One region of the Variovorax sp. PBL-E5 genome, then DNA from elsewhere that is predicted to be linked to it. Evidence: predicted binding sites of a transcription regulator. Region 1 holds the regulator's gene; the other holds the start of a gene.
What was found. The regulator HrcA, encoded in region 1, represses chaperone genes, less so after heat shock. The targets are predictions, from matches to a motif close to TTAGCACTCNNNNNNNNNGAGTGCTAA.

Region 1 (11,461 bases):
ATCGGCTATGCGCGCGTCTCCACCAGCGATCAAGAAACCCGTTTACAAACCGATGCGCTCCGAAAAGCCGGCATCAGGAAGCTCTTTGCTGAAAAGACCAGCGGGGTAGGGCCAAGGCCAGAGCTCCACCGCGCTTTGTCGATTTTGCAGCCGGGCGATGTGTTAGTGGTCTACAAGCTGGATCGGCTGGCTCGGAGCCTCAAGGATTTGCTGACGTTGCTGGATCGGCTTCGTGCCACTGGCACGGCCCTACGGTCGCTCACTGAGCCGGTAGACACGTCCTCGGCTATGGGCGAACTGGTGTTGCAAATTCTCGGTGCTGTGGCGCAGTTCGAGCGCTCATTGATTCGGGAGCGTTGCATGGCGGGGAGGGTGGCCGCTCGGAATCGAGGGCAGGTTTTTGGCCGTCCGCGTGATCTGTCGAGGGAGCAAGAGGCGGAGGTGGTTCGGCTCTATGCCACCGGATGGGTGACGCTTCCTGTGATCGCGGATGCCTTCGATGTGGGCGTCGGGGCGGTCAAGAACGCGATTTATCGTCACCGCGCCGTCGTCGCGTGAAGAAATTCCGGGCGTCTGAAAAGTACAACATTAAAATGAGTCGATGCTGGACGACCGTGCCAAGTTGCTGCTCAAGGCTCTGGTTGAGCGCTACATCGCTGACGGACAGCCGGTGGGTTCGCGCACGCTCTCGCGCGCTTCGGGGCTCGAGCTGTCGCCGGCCACCATCCGCAACGTGATGTCCGACCTCGAAGACCTCGGATTGATCGCCAGCCCCCACACCTCGGCAGGCCGCATTCCGACCGCGCGCGGCTATCGGCTGTTCGTCGACACCATGCTGACGGCCCAGCGAGAGCAGTTCGCCACGCCGAGCCTGGCTGCGGACCAGCCGCAGCGGGTGATCACGAATGCCGCGAACCTGCTGTCGAATCTGTCGCAGTTCGTCGGCGTGGTGATGGCGCCGCGCCGCGCCTCGGTGTTCAAGCAGATCGAATTCCTGCGGCTTTCCGACCGGCGCCTGCTCGTGATCATCGTCTCGCCCGATGGCGACGTGCAGAACCGCGTGATCTTCCCGGAAGTGGACTACACGCAATCGCAGCTGGTCGAAGCTTCCAACTACATCAACACGCATTACGCAGGCCTGTCGATCGAGCAGGTGCGCGATCGCCTCCAGTCCGAGGTCGAGCAACTGCGCAGCGAGATCGCGGCCTTGATGCAGGCGGCGGTCAAGGTGAGCTCCGAGGTGCTGACGGAAGCCCAGGACGAGGTGGTGATCGCAGGCGAGCGCAATCTGCTGGCAGTCACCGATTTTTCCAGCGACATGGGCCATCTGCGTCGTGCCTTCGAACTGTTCGAGCAGAAGGCGCAGCTCATGCGTCTGCTCGACGTCTCGAGCAAGGCGGACGGCGTGCGCATCTTCATCGGCGGTGAAAGCCAGGTTGTGCCTTTCGAGGACCTGTCGATCGTCAGCGCGAACTACGAGGTCGACGGGCAGGTGGTTGGGACGCTCGGCGTGATCGGGCCGACCCGCATGCCGTACGAGCGCATGATTCAGATCGTCGACATCACGTCGCGACTCGTCACCAACGCGCTGAGCCATCGCAAGTAGCGAGAGGCCGGCGACGCTCGTGGCATGATTCGAAGTTGCCCGGGCGGGTAGCTTAGTTGGTTAAAGCAGTGGACTCATAATCCATTGACCGTGGGTTCAAGTCCCACCCCGCCCACCACGCTTGGCGATCTCGCCGATTCGTGGGCACGGTTCGGCGCGAGCAGGCGATGCGGGGCGACCCTAGTCCGCGTCGTTGCCGTCCCGTCCGGAAGAGCGCGGCAGGTTCCACTTGTAGCGCATCGACAGATAACGCAGCGTGAAGCACGCCGCCAAAGCGACCCAGGTTCGCCCGTTCGACAGCCATCCCAGGCGCTCGCCAGCGACCTCGATGCCGGCGCCGACCAGCGCAGCCGATGCATAGATCTCGCGCTGAAGGATCACTGGCACACGATTGAGCAGCACGTCGCGCGTGACGCCGCCACCCACGGCGGTGAGCACGCCCATCAGCACCGCCACCTCGGCGTTGTGGCCAAAGATCATGGCCTTCTGCGCGCCGGTCACTGCAAACAGCCCCAGGCCCAGGGAGTCGAACAGGATCACCGGATGCGCGAGGCGCACCACCAGCGTGTTGGCGGCCATCGTCATCAATGCTGCTGCCATCGCGACGGCTAGGTAACGCCAATCGGTCAGGCCCGCCGGCGGCACGGCGCCGATGCACAGGTCGCGCAATACGCCCCCGCCGCATGCGACCGTGAACGCGATGACGATGACGCCGAACCAGTCGAGGCCGCGGTCCCTGGCAGCGACTGCACCGCTGATGGCAAAGGCGAAGGTGCCCGCCAGATCGAGCATGGTGAACAAGCGGTGGTCGTTCAGGCCTGCAAGGGCCAATTCGTGGACATTCATGCGTTGGGTTCGCGAAAGATGGCGAGCACGGTGCGCGCCCGCCGTGCGTCTCAGGCCGCAGTAGCGGGGCAGAGCCACGCGCTGGCGGCGGCCAGCATGGCCTGCAAGCCGGTCTCCAGCGTCGGGTGAATCTGCGGCGCGAACTTCGGCGAGTGGTTGCTCGGGATCTTGTTGATGGTCTTTTCCTGTTGGGCCTTGGCATATACCGCCGGGTCGGTGCCGCCGACGAACCAGAACACATAGGGCACGCCCCAGCTGCGGCCGAAGATGCTGAAGTCTTCGCTGGCCGACGCCGGGCCAGGCGCCAGCGAGGCGTTCTCGCCAAACTGGTGGCCGAACGCCTTCGCGACCTTCTGCGTGGCGACCAGGTCGTTTTCGGTCAGCGGGTAGCTGTTGATGGTGGTGAACTCGGGCGGCTGCTCGGCACCGGAGGCGTCGCACTCGGCGCAGCAGATGCGGCGGATCGATTTGAGCATGTACTCGCGCGTGTCCTCGCTGAAGGTGCGCATGTTCAGCTTGATGGTGGCGTCGTCGGGGATGATGTTTTCCTTGGTGCCGGCCTGCAGGGAGCCGATCGTGAGCACCGCCGGCTCGGATGGTGCGATCTCTCGCGAGACGATGGTCTGCAGGCGCAGCGTGGTCGCGGCGGCCATGATCACCGGGTCGATGGATGTCTGCGGCTGCGAGCCGTGCGAGCCGCGCCCGAACAACTTGATCTTCAGACTGTCTCCGGCGGACAGCGTGACGCCGGGGCGGTAGTTCACGGTGCCGGCCGGACCGACCATCACGTGCTGGCCGAGGATGATGTCGGGCTTCGGAAAGCGGCCTTCGCCCCAGTCGCGCACCATCGAGGTCGCGCCCTCGGCCGTTTCCTCGCCCGGCTGGAACACGATCATCAGCGTGCCGTTCCAGGCGACGCGATTCGCGGCCAGGATGCGCGCAGCACCGATCATCCAGGTCACGTGCATGTCGTGGCCGCACGAGTGCGCAACGCCGACCTCGACGCCGTCCGCGTCGCGCGTCGTCACGGTGCTGGCATAAGGCAGCCCGGTGTTCTCGGCCATTGGCAGCGCGTCCATGTCGGCACGCAGCATCACGGTCGGGCCGGCGCCGTTCTTCATCAGGCAGACCACGCCGGTCACGCCGACGTTGGGCGTCACCTCGTAGCCGAACCCCTGCATCGTGTCGGAAACGATCTTCGCGGTGCGGACTTCTTGCATCGACAGCTCGGGGTGACGATGCAGATCTTTGTAGAGTTCTTCGAGTTCGGCCACCAGGATGGATTCGGCGGAGGCGAGCGCTTGCGTGAGGGCATTCATGGCAGCTCCAGAAGTGACAAACCGAAGTGTGCAGCATGGTTGGCCGAGCGGGGTGTCAATGAAGATAGTGCCGCAAGACCTCAAGCACCTTGTGCCGGCTCTCGGCGTTCCAGGATGCTTTGCTGCCCGCCTGACTTCCAAGTGAAGCCAGCTGCCCATGCTATAATCGCAAGCTGTGCGGCTGTAGCTCAGTTGGATAGAGTACTTGGCTACGAACCAAGGGGTCGTGGGTTCAATTCCTGCCAGCCGCACCACTCTCTGAAGGATCAGTCCGTTCTCGCGGGCTGATCCTTTTTTCTTTTGCACCCGACGATCCTTCTCTTACGGCAAACCGTTGACCCGCTCAGCGGAGCGTTTCACTTCCTTGACGGTGTCCGTCCTTTCGAGCGACATGGCCACAGGGCAAGGGCCAAGGCGAGGGTGCCGACGACCGCCGCGGCGACGAGCATCACCCTGCTGCGCTGTCTTGCAACGCGACGCGCCCTGACCCGCTCCTCGATGAGATCGAGCGCAGCGCTGATCGCGGCTTCGTCTTCCTCCGGATGAGCGATCCGCTCTTCCTCGGCCAGAGCCTGGATTTGCGAGATGACTTCGGCTTTGCTGTCCGCCATGGCGCGATGGTGCTGAATGAACTCGGTTGCGGTGGGGATCGAAGGCCCGTCGGTCCGGAGAATCCGGCCGGCACGAAATGCGTACCTTCGAGGTTAGGATAGTGCCATGAGGTCACTCCTATTGGTTGCAGTGCTGGCACTGTCCGGCTGTAGTTCTTATCAACAACTCGCAGGCACCGCGATGCTGCCATCCCAGGCCGGCAACTACTGCGAGGCGCCCGTCGAAGGCGCTTGCCTTGGCTGCGACATCAGCTGCCCGGCCAACAAGCTCACCAGCTGCAAGGCCGGGACCAGTGTCATGCTGAGTGACTCCAGGACCGCCCAATGCACACGCGCGGCTGCCTGCAAATGTCGTTAGTAAAGCCGGGCTGCTCCTAAGCTTCGCCTAAGCTTGGCATCGCATGCTCAAGCCTGACAGTCGGCCGGCGCTGGTAGGGGTCGCTTCGGTGCCCACCCGATGGGGTGGTTCCTCGATGCCGGCGACTGTCTCTATTCACTGAAGGAGTCGGCATGAAAAAGCCCGCATCAGAGGGCTTTGGGGAGCGGAAGGTCGCCTACAAACGCCGGAGTTGGATCGCTCCTTCGGCGCTTTCGTAGCGCTCCGCGTCGATTCGATTCACGGGTCGCCCGCAAGTCAGCCAGTACGTTGCCAGGCCTTGCACCAATGCGCCTTGCCGTCCGTCCAGCTGGCGGCTGCGAAAAAACTGACTTCGCTCGATGATGGTGTGGCGCTCGCCGTAGCTGTCGGTGGCGAGAAAGCGATTTGTCTCTTGCACATAAGTGCTCACGCTCGGCGAGGACGCGCGTGGACTCGATGGCCGGGATGACCGAGCAGACCTGTTCATCCACCACCCGACAAGTGTTTCAGAACCCGAGGGCATGTGCAAAATTGTAATGGTGGCGGGAGTTTTCACATAGTCTCTCATGTGATTTCTTTGCCACAGAGCTGGCCGGCGGCCCGAAGCTGCATCGCTCGGGGAATGCGGAAGCGGCCGGCCAGGACGGGCATTCCGGCAACTGGGCGCGGATTCCAGGGCTGTTCGAACGATTGATTCCATCACGACATCCCCAGAATAGGGGATGTGGCGCGTCCGGGCATCAAGTCCGGCAAGCCCGAGGGGGCGCCGCCTCCGCCGAACCGGGAAATGACCGTGAATGCAGGATCGCCGTTGCAGAACGAATTGAAAGACGCAGCAAGTCGAACGATGAGAGGCCCGCTGAAGACCTTCAGCGCGCCATTTCTGACGGTGTGGGCGTACTACGCCATCGGCGTAGGCTCCTTTTCCGTCATGGCAGCCGAGAACGCCCCGGACATCGGCCTTTTCGTGTGCTATGCGATCGACCACACTGGCTTTTTCGCGGTGGCTGCGGCCTTGATCGCAGGATTCTGGTCGGTCGGGCGATCTTTCCGGGACGCTCGCGCGCGATTCGAATAGCTTTTCAAGGGGGCCCTTGCTGGCCGATGGTGTGCGACTTGTCCTGCATCGGCATCACTCGTTTCCCGGGTAGGCTTCATCCCGGCACCGTGAAATCCTTTGCAGAGCATGTCAATCTCAGAGGAGCACGTCATGACCCGTACGAAAATCGCGATCGGCCTCGTTGCAGCAATGATCGGATTCGCCTCCGGTGCGTCCGCACAGCTGAGGTATCCGCCGGGCGCCGGCCCCATGCGCGGGCATGGACCGATGCCAGGACCGCAGCGCTATGGCCGTGGCCCTGGCCCTGGCTATCGCGCTCCGCCGATGGCCATGCCTGAGTACCGCAGGTTCAGCCGCGGCGAACGCCTGCCGCCGCAATACCGTAGCAACCAATACATCGTCAACGATTGGCGCGGCCACCATCTGAGCGCACCTCCGCGCGGCTACTACTGGGTGCAGAACGGATCCGACTATGTGCTGGCGGCCATTGCGACTGGCGTGATTGCGTCGGTGGTCGTGAACGCACTGAGCCAGTAGGTGAGAGGCGTCATGGCGGGTTGCCGTGCTGTTTCTCGAACCTTCAGCCCGTCCTGAACGCGTGTCCGAAGGATCTCGATGGTGAGCCAGCTGGAGTTGGTTGCCCGGCTCGTCATGGCCGCTGCGCTCGGCAGCGTGATCGGTTTCGAGAGGGAGCGCTTATCCTGGGCCGTTGGCCTGCGCACCCACATGCTGGTCTGCGTCGGATCGGCGCTGATCATGATCGTGTCGGCCTTCGGCTTCCAGGATGCGCTGGGCGGTCCGCATGTCGTGCTCGATCCTTCACGGATTGCGGCGCAGGTGGTTTCGGGCATCGGCTTTCTGGGCGCCGGAACCATCCTGTTGCGCGGCGAAGTGATTCGCGGCCTGACGACGGCCGCCAGCCTCTGGTCGGTGGCAGCGATCGGGCTGGCGATCGGCGGCGGGCTCTACACGGCCGCGATCGCCGCGACCCTCATCATCCTGCTCATCCTCGCGGGCCTGAAGCCGATCGAATCGAAGTATTTCGCATCCAAGCGCAGCCGGGAGTTTCGCCTGACCGCGCGGGGCGCGGGGCCTTGACGATGGTTCAGCTCAACAAGGCGCTGGGCGCCCGCAGCCGCCTGGTCAGGCAATTCGTCGTCCAGCACTCGAGGGCGTCAACGATGTCGACGAGATCACGATCTCGTTCAACCGGCTTTCGATCGGAGAAATCTCCCAGGTACTGGATCAGCTGCAGGCGATCCCCGGCGTGCGCGAAGTGACGGAAGTCGATCGGCCACTCTGAGGCCATGAGCTCGCGCGCGATGGAGCACGCATCAACTGACGGTCGTGATCTGCCAGAAGTCGGTCGCAAGGCCGGTGTTCGTCAGATAGGCATACGGGAAATAGCAATAGCCCTGGACGCCCCAGTTCACACCCCAGCTGTTGCGCACGATGAAACGCTTCTTCGATTCCTGGTAGCCCACGCACATCACGGCGTGGCCGCCGAGCACCTTCTCTTTCTTCAATGGCATCGGCACCACGCCGGTGGTCGCGACCTTGTCGCTTTCGAAGCTTTCGTAGACCGTGAAGCCGAGGATGAACGGCGAACCCGAGGCAAGGCAGGTCCTGAGTTCGGTCACGTTGGTGTTGTCGAGCGCCTGGTAGCTGGTGCTGACGTGCTTCTTGGCTGCTGTGTAGCACGACGCCTTCGGCTTGGTCTTGAATTTCGCGATGTCATAGGGCCATGACTTCTCGTCGCACACGCCGCTCTTGTTGAGCGTTTTGGCCGCCGTGCGCAGCTCCGAGCCGGCATCCTGCCCCACGTCGCCGTCGAGCACGCGCTCGTTGTAGTAGATGAACAGCCGCGACGGCTCGAAGTCGGTCAGTCCCTGGCGCTTGAGATCGAACTCGAAAGCGGCCGCCGCGGCGTTGGCCGTGCAGCTGCCGAGCTGACCCTGGTCGTACACCGGCGGACATCCAGGCCGCAGATCCACCGAGGGCGGAAGGGCGATGCGGGCGGTGACCTTGAAGCGATGGTCGCGAAAATCCGGGAGCGATGGCTTCCAGCCGTAGCTGTGTTGATGCATGGTGGTTCCCCCAAGCAGATCGGGCCAACTCCCTGTGCATGGACCGCAAAAGCGTGGCCATTGTGTTGCGCGACCTGTTCGTCGTCTATCTGCCGAGAGTGCTAGGCCGTTGATTTAAGCTTTGGTCGATGAACAAGGCATTCACGAAGGAGTCCGACGCGGATGACGACGACAGCGACGGCGGCGTCGGCGCCGCGCCGCCGCTTCCGGCCGGCGGCAAGAACTACATCACGCCCCAGGGTTACGCGCGGCTGCGCGCCGAACTTCTGGCATTGATGGACGAGGAACGGCCGAAGGTGGTGGAGGCGGTCCACTGGGCGGCCAAAAATGGGGACCGGTCCGAGAACGGCGACTACATCTACGGCAAGAAGCGCTTGCGCGAGATCGATCGGCGGATCCGCTTTCTCACCAAGCGCCTCGAGGTGGCGGAAGTCACCGATCCGTCGGTGCACCACGGCGGCGACCAGGTTTTCTTTGGCGCCACCGTGCGTTATGCGGACGAGACCGGCGACGAGCACGCAGTGACCATCATGGGCATCGACGAGGCCGACAGCGCACAAGCCCAGGTCAGCTGGATCTCGCCCATCGCGAGGGCCTTGCTCAAATCGCGGGAAGGCGATGTGGTCAAGCTCGCCACGCCGGGCGGCGTGCACGACATCGAGGTGCTGGCAGTCAGCTACCCGCCGCCGACCGATCTCGCCTGAGCCGGCCCTTCAGGGTGCAGGCACGGTGCGCGAGGCCGCGAGCACCGAAGGCGTTCGCCGCGCGGCCCGGAGCACTGCTTCGAGATGCGTGTGGTCGCGCACCGCGATCACGAAACGCAGATCGGTCGAGTCTTGCGGCGTTTCGTCGGCCATCTCCACGTGCGTGATGTCCGCTTCCTCCTCTGCGAGCGTGGCCGCGACGCGGGCCAGCACCCCCTTGTCGTTTCGCACGGTGACGACCACCCCGGTCTCGAAGGTGCGAACCGGGTCATCGGCCCATTCGACCGCGAAGAAGCGTTCGCTGTCCTTGTGGCGCAGGCGCTGGCCCACACCGCATGCCTCGGTATGTACCACCAGCCCTTCGCCGTGACCCAGGTAGCCGACGATGGGATCGTCCGGAATGGGACGGCAGCAGAGCGCAAAACGCACCGAGGAGTTTTCGCTGCCGTCCAGCGAGACGGCGCCTTGCGAGACGGCTTCGTGCGCGGTGAAACGCTCGCGGCTCAGCATCAGGGCGTCCGGCTTTTCTCCACGCTCGGCCAGCAGCGCCATGAGCCGCTTGGCGACGATGGTGGCAATGCGCTTGCCCAGGCCGATGTCGGTCAGAAGTTCGGAACGCGTGCGGTTGCCCGTGAAGCGCAGCAGCTTTTCCCAGAGCGGCTGATGCTCCGGATCGTCGTCCGGCAGATTGCCGAGGCCCTCGGCGCGCAGCGCCTGCGCAAGCAGCTTTTCGCCCAGGCCTTCGGACTCGGCATGCGCCAGCGTCTTGAGATAGTGACGGATCTTGGAGCGCGCCCGGCCGGTGCGCACGAAGCCGAGCCAGGCCGGGTTCGGTGTCGACACCGGTGCCGTGATCACCTCGACCACGTCGCCGTTCTTGAGCTCGGTGCGCAGCGGAACCTGGTCGCCATTGATGCGCGCCGCCGAGGTGTGATCGCCGATGTTGCTGTGGATCGCATAGGCGAAGTCGACCACTGTCGCGCCGCGCGGCAGCGCCAGGATCTGGCTCTTGGGCGTAAACACGTAGACCGCATCGGGAAAAAGGTCGACCTTGACGTGGTCCCAGAATTCCGCGGCGTCGCGCGTCTCGTCCTGGATGTCGAGCAGCGACTGAAGCCACTTGGTGCCCAGCCGTTCGCTGGTCGCCGCACTGGGCTCGGCCGCCTTGTAGAGCCAATGGGCCGCCACGCCGGACTCGGCCACCACGTGCATCGCTTCGGTCCGCAGCTGGAACTCGACGTTGACGCCAGCAGGCCCGACCAGCGTGGTGTGCAGCGATTGGTAGCCGTTGAGCTTGGCGATCGCGATGTGGTCCTTGAACTTGCCCGGCAGCGGCTTGTACATCTGGTGCAGGATGCCGAGGCCGGTGTAGCAGGCGATCACCGTCGGGACGATGAGGCGGAAGCCGTAGATGTCGGTGACCTGGGCGAAGCTCAGGTGCTTTTCGTCCATCTTGCGATAGATGGAATAGAGCGTTTTCTCGCGCCCCGCGATCCGCACGCTCATGCCGGCTGCCGCAAAGGCGCCTTCGAGCTCCTGCTGGACTTTCTGGATCAGGTCGCGCCGCCGCCCGCGTGCCTTGGCCACGGCTTTCGCCAGGATCGCATAGCGCCACGGCCTCAGGTGGCGGAACGAAAGATCCTGCAACTCCCGATAGGTCTGATTGAGGCCCAGCCGGTGGGCGATCGGCGCATAGATGTCGAGCGTCTCGCGCGAGATGCGCGACCATTTCTCGCGCGGCGCGTCGTCGAGCGTGCGCATGTTGTGCGTGCGGTCGGCCAGCTTGACGAGGATGACCCTGACATCGCGCGCCATCGCGAGCAGCATCTTGCGGAACGACTCCGCCTGGTTTTCCTCGCGCGTGTTGAAGCGCAGCTTGTCCAGCTTCGTGAGGCCGTCGACCAGTTCCGCCACCGGCGCACCGAAGCGCTCGATGAGCTCTGATTTGGTGACGCCGCAATCCTCGATCGCGTCGTGCAGCAGGGCCGCCATCAGCGCCTGTGCATCGAGCTTCCATTCCGCGCATTGCGCCGCCACCGCGATCGGATGGGTGATGTACGGCTCGCCGCTGTTGCGCAACTGGCCCAGGTGCGCCTCGTCGGCGAAGCGGTAGGCGCGACGAACCTGTTCAATGTCCTCCGCGCTCAGATAATCGAGCCGGGCCGTCAACGCGGCAAAACTGGCGGCAGCCGCATTCAACGCCGCCGGACTCGGCCGGGGCGTGCTCCGCGGAGCTTCTGACTGGGACTTGACAACCGCACTCATGCCTGCCACTTTAGCGTGGCAGGCGGATCGACGCTTTCAGGCACAAAAAAAGCACCGCGTGCGGTGCTTCCTTGTTGTACGGCTGCATCAACTCAGCCGGGTACCTTCTTGAGCATCTCGATGCCGATCTTGCCCTCGGCGATCTCGCGCAGGGCGGTGACGCCCGGCTTGTTCTTGCTTTCGATCTTCGGCGCATGGCCTTGGCTCAGCATGCGCGCACGGTAGGTGGCGGCCAGCACGAGCTGGAAGCGGTTCGGAATGTGTACCAGGCAATCTTCGACGGTGATGCGGGCCATGAGGATCTTTCGGCTTTGGGGCGTAAGGTTTGGGTGGAATCAGCGAATGTTCAGGGCGGCGAAAGTGTCCGCACGTGCGCGGCGTTGCGCGGAATACCGGAGCCGCTGAGCGTGGACGATGGCCTTCAGGTCGAAAAGCGCGCGCTCAAATAACTCATTGATTATAACGAAATCGAATTCACTGGCGCGCCCCATTTCCTGGGCGGCGTTCTGCAGCCTCAGTTCGATGACCGCGGCGCTGTCCTCGCCGCGCCGCTCGAGGCGGGAGCGCAGTTCTTCCCAACTCGGTGGCAGGATGAAGATCATCAC
Region 2 (11,461 bases), 3.3 Mb from region 1:
GGTCGATCCAGTCTGATGGATGTGCTCATCAGTCGCGTTCGATGACGGCGAGCACGGCGCCTTCGGCAACGGCCTGTCCTTCGGATACCAGCAGCTTCCGAATGGTGCCGGCGAAGGGGGATTCGACAGGGATTTCCATCTTCATCGATTCGATGATGGCGATCGTGTCTCCCTCGGCAAGTCGCTGGCCCTGTGTCGCCAGGACTTTCCATACGGTCCCCGTGACCTCGCTCAGGACTTCGATTTCTTGGGTCAATGACGGCTCCTTTGAGATAGCCGTCATTGTGATTGTTAACAATCTTTGTGTCAATTGAACCTGCGAAGGCCGAGGACGAGTCGCACTGGTTTTCCGAGCAACCCCGTCGGGGGGCGCAAGGTCATACAAATCGACACACCTCCCGATATGATGCCCCGGGGTTTTCCCGTGGGACTATCGAGAGGAGTTGTTCATGAACTTTCAACAGGCCATCCAGACCTGCTTCAGCAAGTACGTCGACTTTTCAGGCCGTGCGTCGAGGCCCGAATATTGGTGGTTCGTGCTGGCCTACGTGGTGCTCGCCATCGTGTCCGGCTTCATTCATCACATCGTCTATGCGCTGGTGATCCTGGCCTTCCTGCTGCCGATGCTGGCGGCCGGCGCGCGCCGGCTGCACGACATCGGCAAGAGCGGCTGGTGGCTGCTGCTGGGACTGATCCCGCTCGTCGGCCTGGTGCTGCTCTACTTCATGGTGCAGCCGAGCCAGCCCGAATCGAACGCCTACGGCGCGCCGCCGGTGCCGACGCCGGTCTGACGGCCGCGCGGCGCAGACCGCGACGGTTGCTCAGGCGCCTGTGCCCACCAGCACCGGCGTGGCGCGATAGCGGTCCGGGAACACGCGCTTCAGGTTGTCGATCTTCGGCAGATCGTTGATCGCGATGTAAGGCTGGTCGGGGTTGTGCGCCAGGTAGTCCTGGTGGTAGCCCTCGGCCGGATAGAAGCCCTTGAGCGTTTCGACCGTGGTCGCGATCGGCTGGCCGAAGACTCGGGCCTTGTCGAGTTGCGCGATGTAGCTCCTGGCGATGCGCGCCTGATCGGCGTCGGCCGCGAAGATCGTCGAGCGGTATTGCGTGCCGCTGTCCGGACCCTGCCGGTTGAGTTCGGTCGGGTTGTGGGCGACCGAGAAATAGATCTGCAGCAGGCGGCCGTAGCTGACCTGCGTCGGGTCGTAGGTGATGCGCACGGACTCGGCATGGCCGGTGCGACCCGAGCCCACCATCTCGTATTTCGCCGTGCTGGCGTCTCCACCCGCGTAGCCGGACACAGCGCTGCTCACGCCCTTGACGTGCTGGAACACGCCCTGCACGCCCCAGAAGCAGCCACCCGCGATCACGGCGGTCTGCGACTTCGCGCCGGGCGCTGCCGCCAGGTCTTCGACAGGCGCGGGAATGACCACCGCCGGTTCCGCGGCGAAGGAAGGGATGGCATGCCAGATCGCCGCCGCGCCGAGCAGCGCGAGCGTGGCCAGCATCGGCCGCCGAGCCAGGGTGGCCAGCTGGCCGACGCGTTGCATGGTGGAGTGTTGCGGGGTGTTCATACGGGTTTTGCGTCCTTGTGTGCTTCTTCGAGGAGTTGCTGGATGACCTGCTCCGACTTCTGGTATTCGCCTTCGCCGAAGTGATGAAAACGGATCCGGCCCTTGGCGTCGATGAAGTAGTGTGCCGGCCAGTAGTTGTTGTTGAAGGCGCGCCAGATGGTGAAGTTGTTGTCGATCGCCACCGGGAACTGCACGTCGAGATCGCTGACCGCGCGCTTCACATTGTTGATGTTTTTCTCGTACGCGAACTCCGGCGCATGCACGCCGACCACGACGAGCCCCTGGTCTTTGTATTTGCGATTCCATTCGCGAACATGCGGCAATGCGTTCAGGCAGTTGACGCACGAGAAGGTCCAGAAGTCGACCAGCACCACCTTGCCACGCAGCGCTTGGGCGCTGAGCGGCGGCGAGTTGAGCCACTCGACGGCGCCCTCGAGCGGCGGCATCGTTCCTTCCGCCGGAAGCGGCGCGAGCGTTGTGTTGAACCGGCTCGCCTGCACCTTCATGAAACCGCCAGGTGCCGGCGGTTCCCGGAACGCTGCGGCCGACGCGCGCTCGGCTGGCTGCGGGCGCAGGCGCTCGAGCAGGCGCTTTTCGAGCGACGTTCCGCCGCCATCGGCCGAAAGCCGTGCGAGTGCACCGGTGTCGAGGCCGAGTGCGACGGCCGCCACACCTGCCAGCACGGCGACGCCCAGACCCCGGCGAAGCCATTCGCCGATGCCCAGCGAGCGCTTCATCGCGGCGAAGACGCGCCCGCCGAGCAGCAGCGCGAGGGCCAGCGAAGTGACGGCGCCGGCCGCATAGGTCAGCAGCAGCGAGGTCCGCACGCCGGGGCCTTCCAGTGCGGCGCCGGTCAGGATCAGTCCCAGCACCGGTCCGGCGCAGGGCGCCCACAGAAGACCGGTCGCAACGCCGAGCAAAAGAGAGGGGAGGACCGTATGCCCGGTCGATGCCGAGCGTCGGCTGGCCGTGTTGGAAAGCCGCGCACCAAGACTCACCAGCGGCGCCGTCAGGCGCTGCGCCAGGCGAGGCGCGATCAGCGCGACGCCCATGGCCGCCAGCAGTGCGATCGCCGCCATGCGGCCGTACCCGTTGGCCTCGACGGCCCAGTTCCCGGCGACGGCGGCGAGCGTGCCGACGCCCGCGAAGCTGAGTGCCATGCCCGCCAGCAGCGGCAGCCCGCTGCGGACGAAGGGTTCGCCGACGCGCGCGAACACGAAAGGAAGGACGGGCAGGATGCAGGGCGCAACGATCGTCAGCGCTCCGGCCAGATACGACAGGATGAAAAAGATCATGAGAGTCCTCCGACGGAGCCCGTCGACGACGGCTACTTCTTCATCTCGTCCTTGCCCATCGAGTCCTTCGACATGCTGTCTTTCGACATCGAGTCCTTGGCCATCGAGTCTTTCTTCATCATGCTGTTCTTGGCCATCGAGTCCTTCGCCATGGAATTCTTCTTCATGCCGTCCTTGCTCATTGAGTCCTTGGCCATGCCGTCGTCCTTCTTCATTTCGTCCGCGGCGAAGGCCGAGACGGAGCCGATGGCCATGCAGGCGGCCAGCAGGGTTGCGGTGAGCTTGTTCATTTCAGTGTCCTCAAAGAGTCTTGATTTCAAATGGCCCGTTCGGGAGAACACGGCCGCGAGCGTCAACGGCGCCGAGTCGTTCGACTCAACTGCCGCCGAACCAGTTGTAGCCCTGGTCTTCCCAATAGCCGCCAGGGTAGGTGTTGGTGACGAAGATCGCCTTGATGTGCTTCGGGTTCTTGTAGCCCAGCTTGGTCGGCATGCGCAGCTTCATCGGAAAGCCGTACTTCGGCGGCAGCGGCTGGCCGTCATAGGTCAGCGTGAGCAGCGTCTGCGGGTGCAGCGCCGTGGGCATGTCGATGCTGGTGTAGTAGTCGTCCGCGCACTTGAAGCCGACGTATTTCGCGCTCGTGTCGGCGCCGATGCGGCGCAGGAAATCGGCGAAGCGCACGCCGCCCCATTTGCCGATCGCGCTCCAGCCTTCGACGCAGATGTGCCGCGTGACCTGATCCTCCTGCGGCATCGCGCGCAACTCGGCCAGGGTCCAGCTGCGCTTGTCGGCGACCATGCCCGTGACTTCGAGCTTGTAGCCCGCTTCCTCGATCACGCGGACCTCGTCCTCGCCGTAGTAGGCATTGAACGGAAAGGGGCGCGTGATCATCGAGTCGGGGTAGGTCGGTGCCAGCCGGTTCGGATCGAAGATCCAGCCCTGCACCGTGTCGTTGAAGCGCGAGATGCGCGTGAGCGCCGCGTCGACTGTCTCGTTGTCGGTGATGCTGCAGCCGCTCAGCAACGACAGGCCGCCCATCGTCAGCGAGCGTTGCAGGAAGGCGCGGCGGGCCGGCTGGTCGACGCGGCGCGCGATCAGCTTGCGCGCTTCGGCCAGTGCGGCCTCGCTGTCCACGCCGGTGAGCGCGGGACGCTTGAAGAGCTTCATGCGGTGGTCCTCCCGGCGCGGCCGCTCAGCATCGCGAGCAGGGTGCGCGGCACCAGCGCCACCATGACGAGGTGCACGGCCACGAAGCCGACCAGCGCCGCCATCGCAACGAAGTGGATGCGGCGCGCGAAGTCGTAGCCGCCCAGCAGTTCGCGCAAGAGCGGAAACTGCACCGACTTCCACAGCACCAGGCCCGAAAGCACCAGCAGCGTGATGTCCAGCATCACGAACAGGTAGGCGACACGCTGGACGCTGTTGTAGCGGCGCGGGTCGGCATGCGAGAGCTGGCCTTTCAACGCCGCCATCGCGTCGTGCCAGATGCCGGCGATCGACAGTGGAAAGAACTTGCGCCAGAGTCGCCCGCTCACGAGGTTCAGAACCAGGTAGACAACGCCGTTCGCAACCAGCAGCCACATCGCCGCGAAATGCCATTGCAGGGCCCCCCCGAGCCAGCCGCCGAGCGTGATCGAGGCCGGGATCTCGAACGGAAAGAAAGGCGAGGCGTCGTAGATGCGCCAGCCGCTGGTGACCAGCACCAGCACCGCCAGGGCGTTGAGCCAATGGGCGATTCGCATCCAGGCCGGATGGATCGGCGTGAGGTCAGATGGGGTGTCGCTGCGGGTCATGGGGCGCATTGTTGGGCGCATCCGGTGGCCGTTTCATCACGAAGAGTTCAATTAATCGTGATAACTGCGCCGGCGATATCGCGGGACAATCCGTGCCATGGATCCCGTCAAACGCGTTCTGATCGTCGAGGACGATGCCCACATCGCGGAGCTGCTGCGCATGCACCTGCGCGACGAGGGCTACGCCGTCGAACATGCGGCCGACGGGCATGCGGGCCTGCGCGAGCTCGAGCGCGGCAACTGGGATGCGCTGATCCTCGACCTGATGCTGCCCGGCATCGACGGCCTCGAGATCTGCCGCCGTGCGCGCGCAATGACGCGCTACACGCCGATCATCATCACCAGCGCGCGCTCCAGCGAAGTGCACCGCATCCTGGGTCTGGAACTGGGCGCCGACGACTACCTGGCCAAGCCCTTCTCGGTGCTGGAGCTGGTGGCGCGCGTGCGGGCCTTGCTGCGCCGCACCGAGGCGATGGCGCGCAACGCGCGCATGGAGTCGGGCCGGCTCGACCTCGACGCGCTCTGCATCGACCCGGTTGCGCGGGAGGTGCAGGTCGAGGGCAAGCCCGTCGAGCTCACGCCGCGCGAATTCGACCTGCTCTATTTCTTCGCCCGGCATCCCGGCCGTGTGTTCTCGCGGCTCGATCTGCTCAACCAGGTCTGGGGCTACCAGCATGACGGCTACGAGCACACGGTGAACACGCACATCAACCGGCTGCGGCTCAAGGTCGAGACCGATCCGGCCGAGCCGCGCCGCATCCTCACGGTCTGGGGACGCGGCTACAAGCTGGCCGCGCCGGCGGGCAGCGAGGCGAGCCCATGAAGCTGCGCCCGGCTTCGTTGTCGCAACGCCTGTCCGTGGTGTTCGCGGTGCTGTTGCTGGCTTGCTGCGGCGCGTCGGCCTGGCTGCAGATGGCCGCCAGCGGCCGGCACGAACAGGAGGTGACGCAGCGCCTGTCCAGCGGCCTTGCGGCCCACATCGCCGGCAATTCGGAGCTGATGCAGCGCGGCGGCCTCAATGAGCCCGCGGTGCGCGACCTGTTCGACAAGCTGATGGCGGTGAACCCCAGCGTCGAGGTGTACCTGCTGGCGCCCGATGGCCGCATCGTGGCGCAGGCCGCGCCGCCCGGCCATCTCAAGCGCGAGCGCGTCGACGTGGCGCCGATACGGCGCCTGCTGGAAGGCGCTCCGCTGCCGATCGTGGGCGACGATCCGCGCGGAGACGGCGTGCGCAAGGTCTTCAGCGCGGCGCCGCTCCAGGTCGACGGGCACGATGCGGGCTATGTGTACGTGGTGCTGTCCGGCGAGGACCGCGACGCCGTGGTCGCGAACGTCGCGGCCGGCAGCGTGCTGCGCGCCACGCTCTGGTCGATCGCGCTGGTCGCGCTGCTGGGTTTGCTGGCGGGGTTGGCGGCCTTCCATCTGATCACGCGGCCCTTGCGCGCGCTGACCGCCGTGGTGCAGCGCTTCGAGAGCGAAGGCGTGGCCGCGCTCGAAGGCGCCGAGCCGGTGCTCGCGCAGGCGAGCCGCGGCGGCGACGAGATCGCCACGCTGGGCCAGGCCTTCGCGCAGATGACGCGGCGCATCGCCGAGCAATGGCGCGAGCTCCGCACGCAGGACCAGCAGCGCAGGGAATTGTTCGCCAACATCTCGCACGACCTGCGCACGCCGCTCACTTCGCTGCACGGCTATCTCGAGACCTTGCTGCTCAAGGCCGATTCGCTCGCCCCCGACGAGCGGCGCCGCTATCTCGAAATCGCGCTGGGCCAGAGCCGCAAGGTCGGGCGGCTGGCGCAGGAGCTGTTCGAACTCGCGCGCCTCGAGTACGGCGTGGTCAAGCCCGAGAAGGAAAGCTTCGCGCTGGCCGATCTCGTGCAGGACGTGTTCCAGAAATTCGAACTGGCGGCCGAAGCCAGGCAGCAGCGGCTGGTCGCCGACATCCCTTCGGGCCTGCCCGTCGTCACTGCCGACCTCGGCATGATCGAGCGCGTGCTGACCAATCTGCTCGACAACGCGATCCGTCACACGCCCGCGGGCGGCGAGATCGTGGTCGCGCTGCGCCAGGACAAGGGCGGCGTCGGCGTCGAGATCAGCGACACCGGCCCCGGCATCCCCGGCGAACTGCGCACCGGCCTTTTCACGCGACCGGTTTTTTCATCGACCGCCGAGCGCAGCGGCGGCCTCGGCCTGGTCATCGTGCAGAAGATCCTGCAGCTGCATGGCAGCCACATCCACCTGCTGCAGCGCGCCGACAAGGGCGCCGTCTTCTCCTTCGAGCTGCAATAAAAACCGCCGAAGCGACCCGATCTCCAAAAAGAAAAAGGCCGCCAAGGCGACCTTTTTTCTGTTCGTGAGGTGCCACCGATCCGGCTAAGCCGGTCGGCAGGCACCGCCCCCGGTAGGGGGAAGGCGTAGGCGACACGAAGTGCGCCGCAGCCTGGGGGCGAGCAATTACATGCCCATGCCGCCCATACCACCCATGCCACCCATGTCGGGCATGCCGCCGCCGGCACCGGCCTCTTCCTTCGGCGCATCGGCGACCATGGCTTCGGTCGTCAGCAGCAGCGACGAGACCGAGGCAGCGTTCTGCAGCGCGGTGCGGGTCACCTTGGTCGGGTCCAGGATGCCGAGCTCGAGCATGTCGCCGTAGGTGTCGTTCTGGGCATTGAAGCCGTAGTTGCCCTTGCCGGCGTAGACGGCATTGACCACCACGCTGGCTTCGCCGCCGGCGTTGTTGACGATCTCGCGCAGCGGCGCTTCGATGGCCTTGAGCACCAGCTTGATGCCGGCGTCCTGGTCAGCGTTGTCGCCCTTGAGCTTGTCGCCCACGGCTTGCTTGGCACGCAGCAGCGCCACGCCGCCGCCGGCGACCACGCCTTCTTCCACTGCAGCGCGGGTGGCGTGCAGGGCGTCTTCGACGCGGGCCTTCTTTTCCTTCATTTCGACTTCGGTGGCAGCGCCGACCTTGATCACGGCCACACCGCCGGCCAGCTTGGCCACGCGCTCTTGCAGCTTTTCGCGGTCGTAGTCGCTGGTGGCTTCCTCGATCTGCACGCGCACTTGCTTGACGCGGGCTTCGATGTCGCCAGCGGCGCCGGCGCCGTCGATGATGATGGTGTTTTCCTTGCCCACTTCGATGCGCTTGGCCTGGCCCAGGTCGGCCAGCGTCACCTTCTCGAGCGTCAGGCCCACTTCTTCAGCGATGACCTTGCCGCCCGTCAGGATGGCGATGTCTTCCAGCATGGCCTTGCGACGGTCGCCGAAGCCCGGTGCCTTGACGGCCACGACCTTCAGGATGCCGCGGATCGTGTTCACGACCAAAGTAGCAAGGGCTTCGCCTTCGACTTCTTCAGCAACGATCAGGAGCGGACGGCCGGCCTTGGCGACTTGTTCCAGCGTCGGCAGCAGGTCGCGGATGTTGCTGATCTTCTTGTCGAACAGCAGCACGAACGGGTTCTCGAGCAGCGCCGATTGCTTCTCGGGGTTGTTGATGAAGTAGGGCGACAGGTAGCCGCGGTCGAACTGCATGCCTTCGACGACGTCGAGTTCGCTCTCGAGCGACTTGCCGTCTTCGACGGTGATCACGCCTTCCTTGCCGACCTTGTCCATCGCGTCGGCGATGAGCTTGCCGATGGTTTCATCGCTGTTGGCCGAGATCGAGCCGACTTGCGCGATTTCCTTCGAGGTCGTGGTGGCCTTGGATGCCTTCTTGAGCTGCTCGACCAGGGCGGTGACCGCCTTGTCGATGCCGCGCTTCAGGTCCATCGGGTTCATGCCGGCGGCGACCAGCTTGAAGCCTTCGCGAACGATGGCCTGGGCCAGCACGGTCGCGGTGGTGGTGCCGTCACCGGCGTTGTCCGAAGTCTTGGAAGCCACTTCCTTCACGAGCTGGGCGCCCATGTTCTGCAGCTTGTCCTTGAGTTCGATTTCCTTGGCCACGGACACGCCGTCCTTGGTCACGGTCGGGGCACCGAACGAACGTTCGAGCACCACGTTGCGGCCCTTGGGGCCCAGGGTCACTTTGACTGCGTTGGCGAGGATGTTGACACCCTCGACCATGCGCGCGCGGGCTTCACCGCCGAAGACTACGTCTTTTGCTGCCATGAGATTTCTCCGAAGAATTCAGTTGAGATTGAGTGAGCGGGTGGAAGCGAGTTACTTCTCGACGACCGCGAAGAGGTCTTCTTCCTTCATGACCAGCAGTTCGTCGCCGTCGACCTTGACGGTCTGGCCGCTGTACTTGCCGAACAGGACACGGTCGCCGACCTTGACGCTCATCGCGCCGAGTTCGCCCTTGTCGTTTTTCTTGCCGGGACCGACGGCCAGCACCTCGCCCTGATCGGGCTTCTCGGCGGCGGCGTCGGGGATCACGATGCCCGAGGCGGTCTTGGTTTCACTGTCAACACGCTTGACGATCACGCGATCGGCCAAAGGACGAAGTTTCATTGCATCTCCTGGATAAGAAACTGGTTGGGTTTGGGTGCTGGCGTCACCGCCGGCTTCCGTCGACTGGGGCGAAGGTGCTTGTTAGCACTCTGCTTCAGCGAGTGCTAATGATAAGGGTGTTTTGGCGCTTTTCAAGCTCGGCGGAATGCGCGCGATGCGGGCGGTGAGTCCCTGCGGACCGTTCGGCATTGGATAGGTTCTAAAATCATCCAATGATTCGATGATTGAATCGGGCCGCTCCACATCCATGCTCCAGCACGCTCCCAGAGCTTCTCTCTCCAACGCCGCCGCCGACGGCATTCGCGCCGAGATCGCCAACGGGCGCTGGGCCGTCGGCACCCGCATTCCCATCGAACCCCAGCTCGCGCAGATGCTGGGCGTGAGCCGCGGCACGGTGCGCGAGGCGGTCAAGACGCTGGTGTCGGGCGGGCTGCTCGAAGTGCGCCAGGGATCGGGCACCTATGTGCGCTCGGATGTGGACGCGTCGGCCAGCCTGCAGAAGCTGCGGCGCGCCAGCCTGCGCGACCAGTTCGAGCTGCGTTGTGCGCTCGAGGCCGAGGCGGCGCGTCTCGCGGCGCTGCGCCATACCGCCGGCGACCTGCAGCAGCTTCGAACCCTGCTCGAGCGGCGCGGCCGGGCCGAGGATGCCGGCGGCGCGGCTGGCTTCGTCGATCGCGATCTGGCTTTTCATCTCGCCATCGTCGGCATGTCCGGCAACCTGGCTCTGGTGGAGACCTGCCGCTTCGTCACGGGCTACATCCGCGAAACCATCGCCGCCACCGCGGCCATCGAACTGCCCGAACCCGACGAGGCCGCGCACCGGGCCATCGTCGAAGCCATTGCCAGCCGCGACCCGGAACGGGCTGCCGCCACGGTCCGCGCTTTCATGGCGCACATCTCCAAGGCGCTTGCGTCTGCCACCCCATGAACTCCACCCCATTCGCCACGCTCCCTGCCGCCGACCTGCTGATCGACGTCGAAGCCGACAACCTTCCGCCGCCCCGCCCGACGCCCGCCGGGAGCCGAAGCCGCCAATTGCTGCTGGGCCTGAGCGTCGTGCTGATCGCGTTCAACCTGCGGCCGGTGTTCTCCAGCCTGTCGGTGATGCTGCCCGAGATCATGGCGGCGACCGGGCTGTCGCCGACGGCGGCCAGCTTTCTCACGACGCTGCCGGTGATCTGTCTGGGCCTGTTCGCGCCGCTCGCGCCCTGGCTCGGACGCCGCGCCGGGACCGAGCGCACGCTGCTGGGCTGCATGGTGTTGATCCTGGTCGGCACGCTGCTGCGCGGCGCCGGCAGCATCCCGCTGCTGTTCCTCGCATCGGCGATCGCGGGCACGGGCATTGCGGTCAGCAACGTGCTGCTCTCGGGCCTGGTCAAGCGCGACTTCGCGCGCCACGAAGCGCTCATGATGGGCCTGTACACGATGGCGGTGTGCGGCGGTGCCGCCAGCGCCGCCGGCCTCACGGTGCCGCTGTCGCACGCGCTGGGCGGCGGCTGGACGCATGCGCTGGCGTTGTGGGCGGTGCCGGCGGCGGTCATCACGCTGCTGTGGGCGCCGCAGGCGCTGCCGCTGCGACCGGTGCCCAGCGAATCGGGCTATGCGGTGCGCGGGCTGTGGCGCGATCGGCTGGCCTGGCAGGTGACCCTGTTCATGGGGCTGCAGTCCTCGCTCGCCTATATCGTCATGGGTTGGCTCGCGCCGATCCTGCGCGAACGCGGACTGGCCGGTGACGCGGCCGGTTACGTGGTGTCGCTCTCGGTCATCGTCCAGGTGGTCACCTGCCTCGTGGCGCCGTCGATCGCGGTCCGGTGCCGCAACCAGTCCGGCATGGCGGCCGCCGTCGCCGTGTTCACGGTCGCGGCGATGCTGGGCTGTCTCTTCGCGCCGTTGTCCGGCGTCTGGGGATGGGCGGTGCTGCTCGGCATCGCGCAGGGCGCTTCGTTCGCGCTGGCGCTCACGCTGATCGTGCTGCGCTCGCCCGATCCGCATGTCGCCGCGCAGCTCTCCGGCATGGCGCAGGGCGTGGGCTATCTGATCGCCGCCTGCGGACCGATGCTGGTGGGCCTCTTGCGCGGCTGGAGCGGCAGCTTCGACGCGTCGGGCTTCCTGTTCGTGGGGGTCGGCGCAGCGATGTTGATCAGTGGGCTGGGGGCCGGTCGTGCGCTGCATGTGCGCACGGTCACGGTCGCGAAGGGAGCGGACGCCCGGTAGGCGCCGCGGAATCATCCGGCGGCGGGTTGGCGGCGCAGCACGGTCAGCCGCAGGGTCGCTCGCAGATCGAAGCCCAGGCTGGCATAGAGCGCGATCGCCGAGTCGTTGTCTTTGAAGGCATGCAGGAAGGGGATCTCGC

Region 2: a site for HrcA is predicted at 9,190-9,216, ahead of WDLP6_RS05325 (co-chaperone GroES). Genes of this name have one in related genera too.

What each region holds. Positions count from the first base shown of each region.
Region 1 is NZ_LR594671.1:4,404,536-4,415,996, reverse strand. It holds gene WDLP6_RS21495 (recombinase family protein) at 1-558, shown strand, start outside; gene hrcA (heat-inducible transcriptional repressor HrcA) at 602-1,606, shown strand; tRNA gene WDLP6_RS21485 (tRNA-Ile) at 1,648-1,724, shown strand; gene WDLP6_RS21480 (trimeric intracellular cation channel family protein) at 1,787-2,452, opposite strand; gene WDLP6_RS21475 (M20 family metallopeptidase) at 2,503-3,771, opposite strand; tRNA gene WDLP6_RS21470 (tRNA-Arg) at 3,949-4,025, shown strand; gene WDLP6_RS21465 (hypothetical protein) at 4,128-4,382, opposite strand; gene WDLP6_RS21460 (hypothetical protein) at 4,937-5,170, opposite strand; gene WDLP6_RS21455 (hypothetical protein) at 5,534-5,818, shown strand; gene WDLP6_RS21450 (RcnB family protein) at 5,951-6,337, shown strand; partial or broken gene WDLP6_RS21445 (MgtC/SapB family protein) at 6,416-7,103, shown strand; gene WDLP6_RS21440 (C1 family peptidase) at 7,135-7,887, opposite strand; gene greB (transcription elongation factor GreB) at 8,016-8,591, shown strand; gene WDLP6_RS21430 (RelA/SpoT family protein) at 8,601-10,856, opposite strand; gene rpoZ (DNA-directed RNA polymerase subunit omega) at 10,949-11,152, opposite strand; gene gmk (guanylate kinase) at 11,192-11,461, opposite strand, start outside.
Region 2 is NZ_LR594671.1:1,096,684-1,108,144, forward strand. It holds gene WDLP6_RS05275 (biotin/lipoyl-binding carrier protein) at 29-256, opposite strand; gene WDLP6_RS05280 (DUF805 domain-containing protein) at 450-791, shown strand; gene msrA (peptide-methionine (S)-S-oxide reductase MsrA) at 822-1,550, opposite strand; gene WDLP6_RS05290 (cytochrome c biogenesis protein DipZ) at 1,571-2,869, opposite strand; gene WDLP6_RS05295 (pentapeptide MXKDX repeat protein) at 2,902-3,159, opposite strand; gene WDLP6_RS05300 (molybdopterin-binding protein) at 3,245-4,036, opposite strand; gene WDLP6_RS05305 (cytochrome b/b6 domain-containing protein) at 4,033-4,662, opposite strand; gene WDLP6_RS05310 (response regulator transcription factor) at 4,760-5,485, shown strand; gene WDLP6_RS05315 (sensor histidine kinase) at 5,482-6,948, shown strand; gene groL (chaperonin GroEL) at 7,114-8,766, opposite strand; gene WDLP6_RS05325 (co-chaperone GroES) at 8,818-9,108, opposite strand; gene WDLP6_RS05330 (FadR/GntR family transcriptional regulator) at 9,356-10,036, shown strand; gene WDLP6_RS05335 (CynX/NimT family MFS transporter) at 10,033-11,322, shown strand; gene WDLP6_RS05340 (GNAT family N-acetyltransferase) at 11,334-11,461, opposite strand, start outside.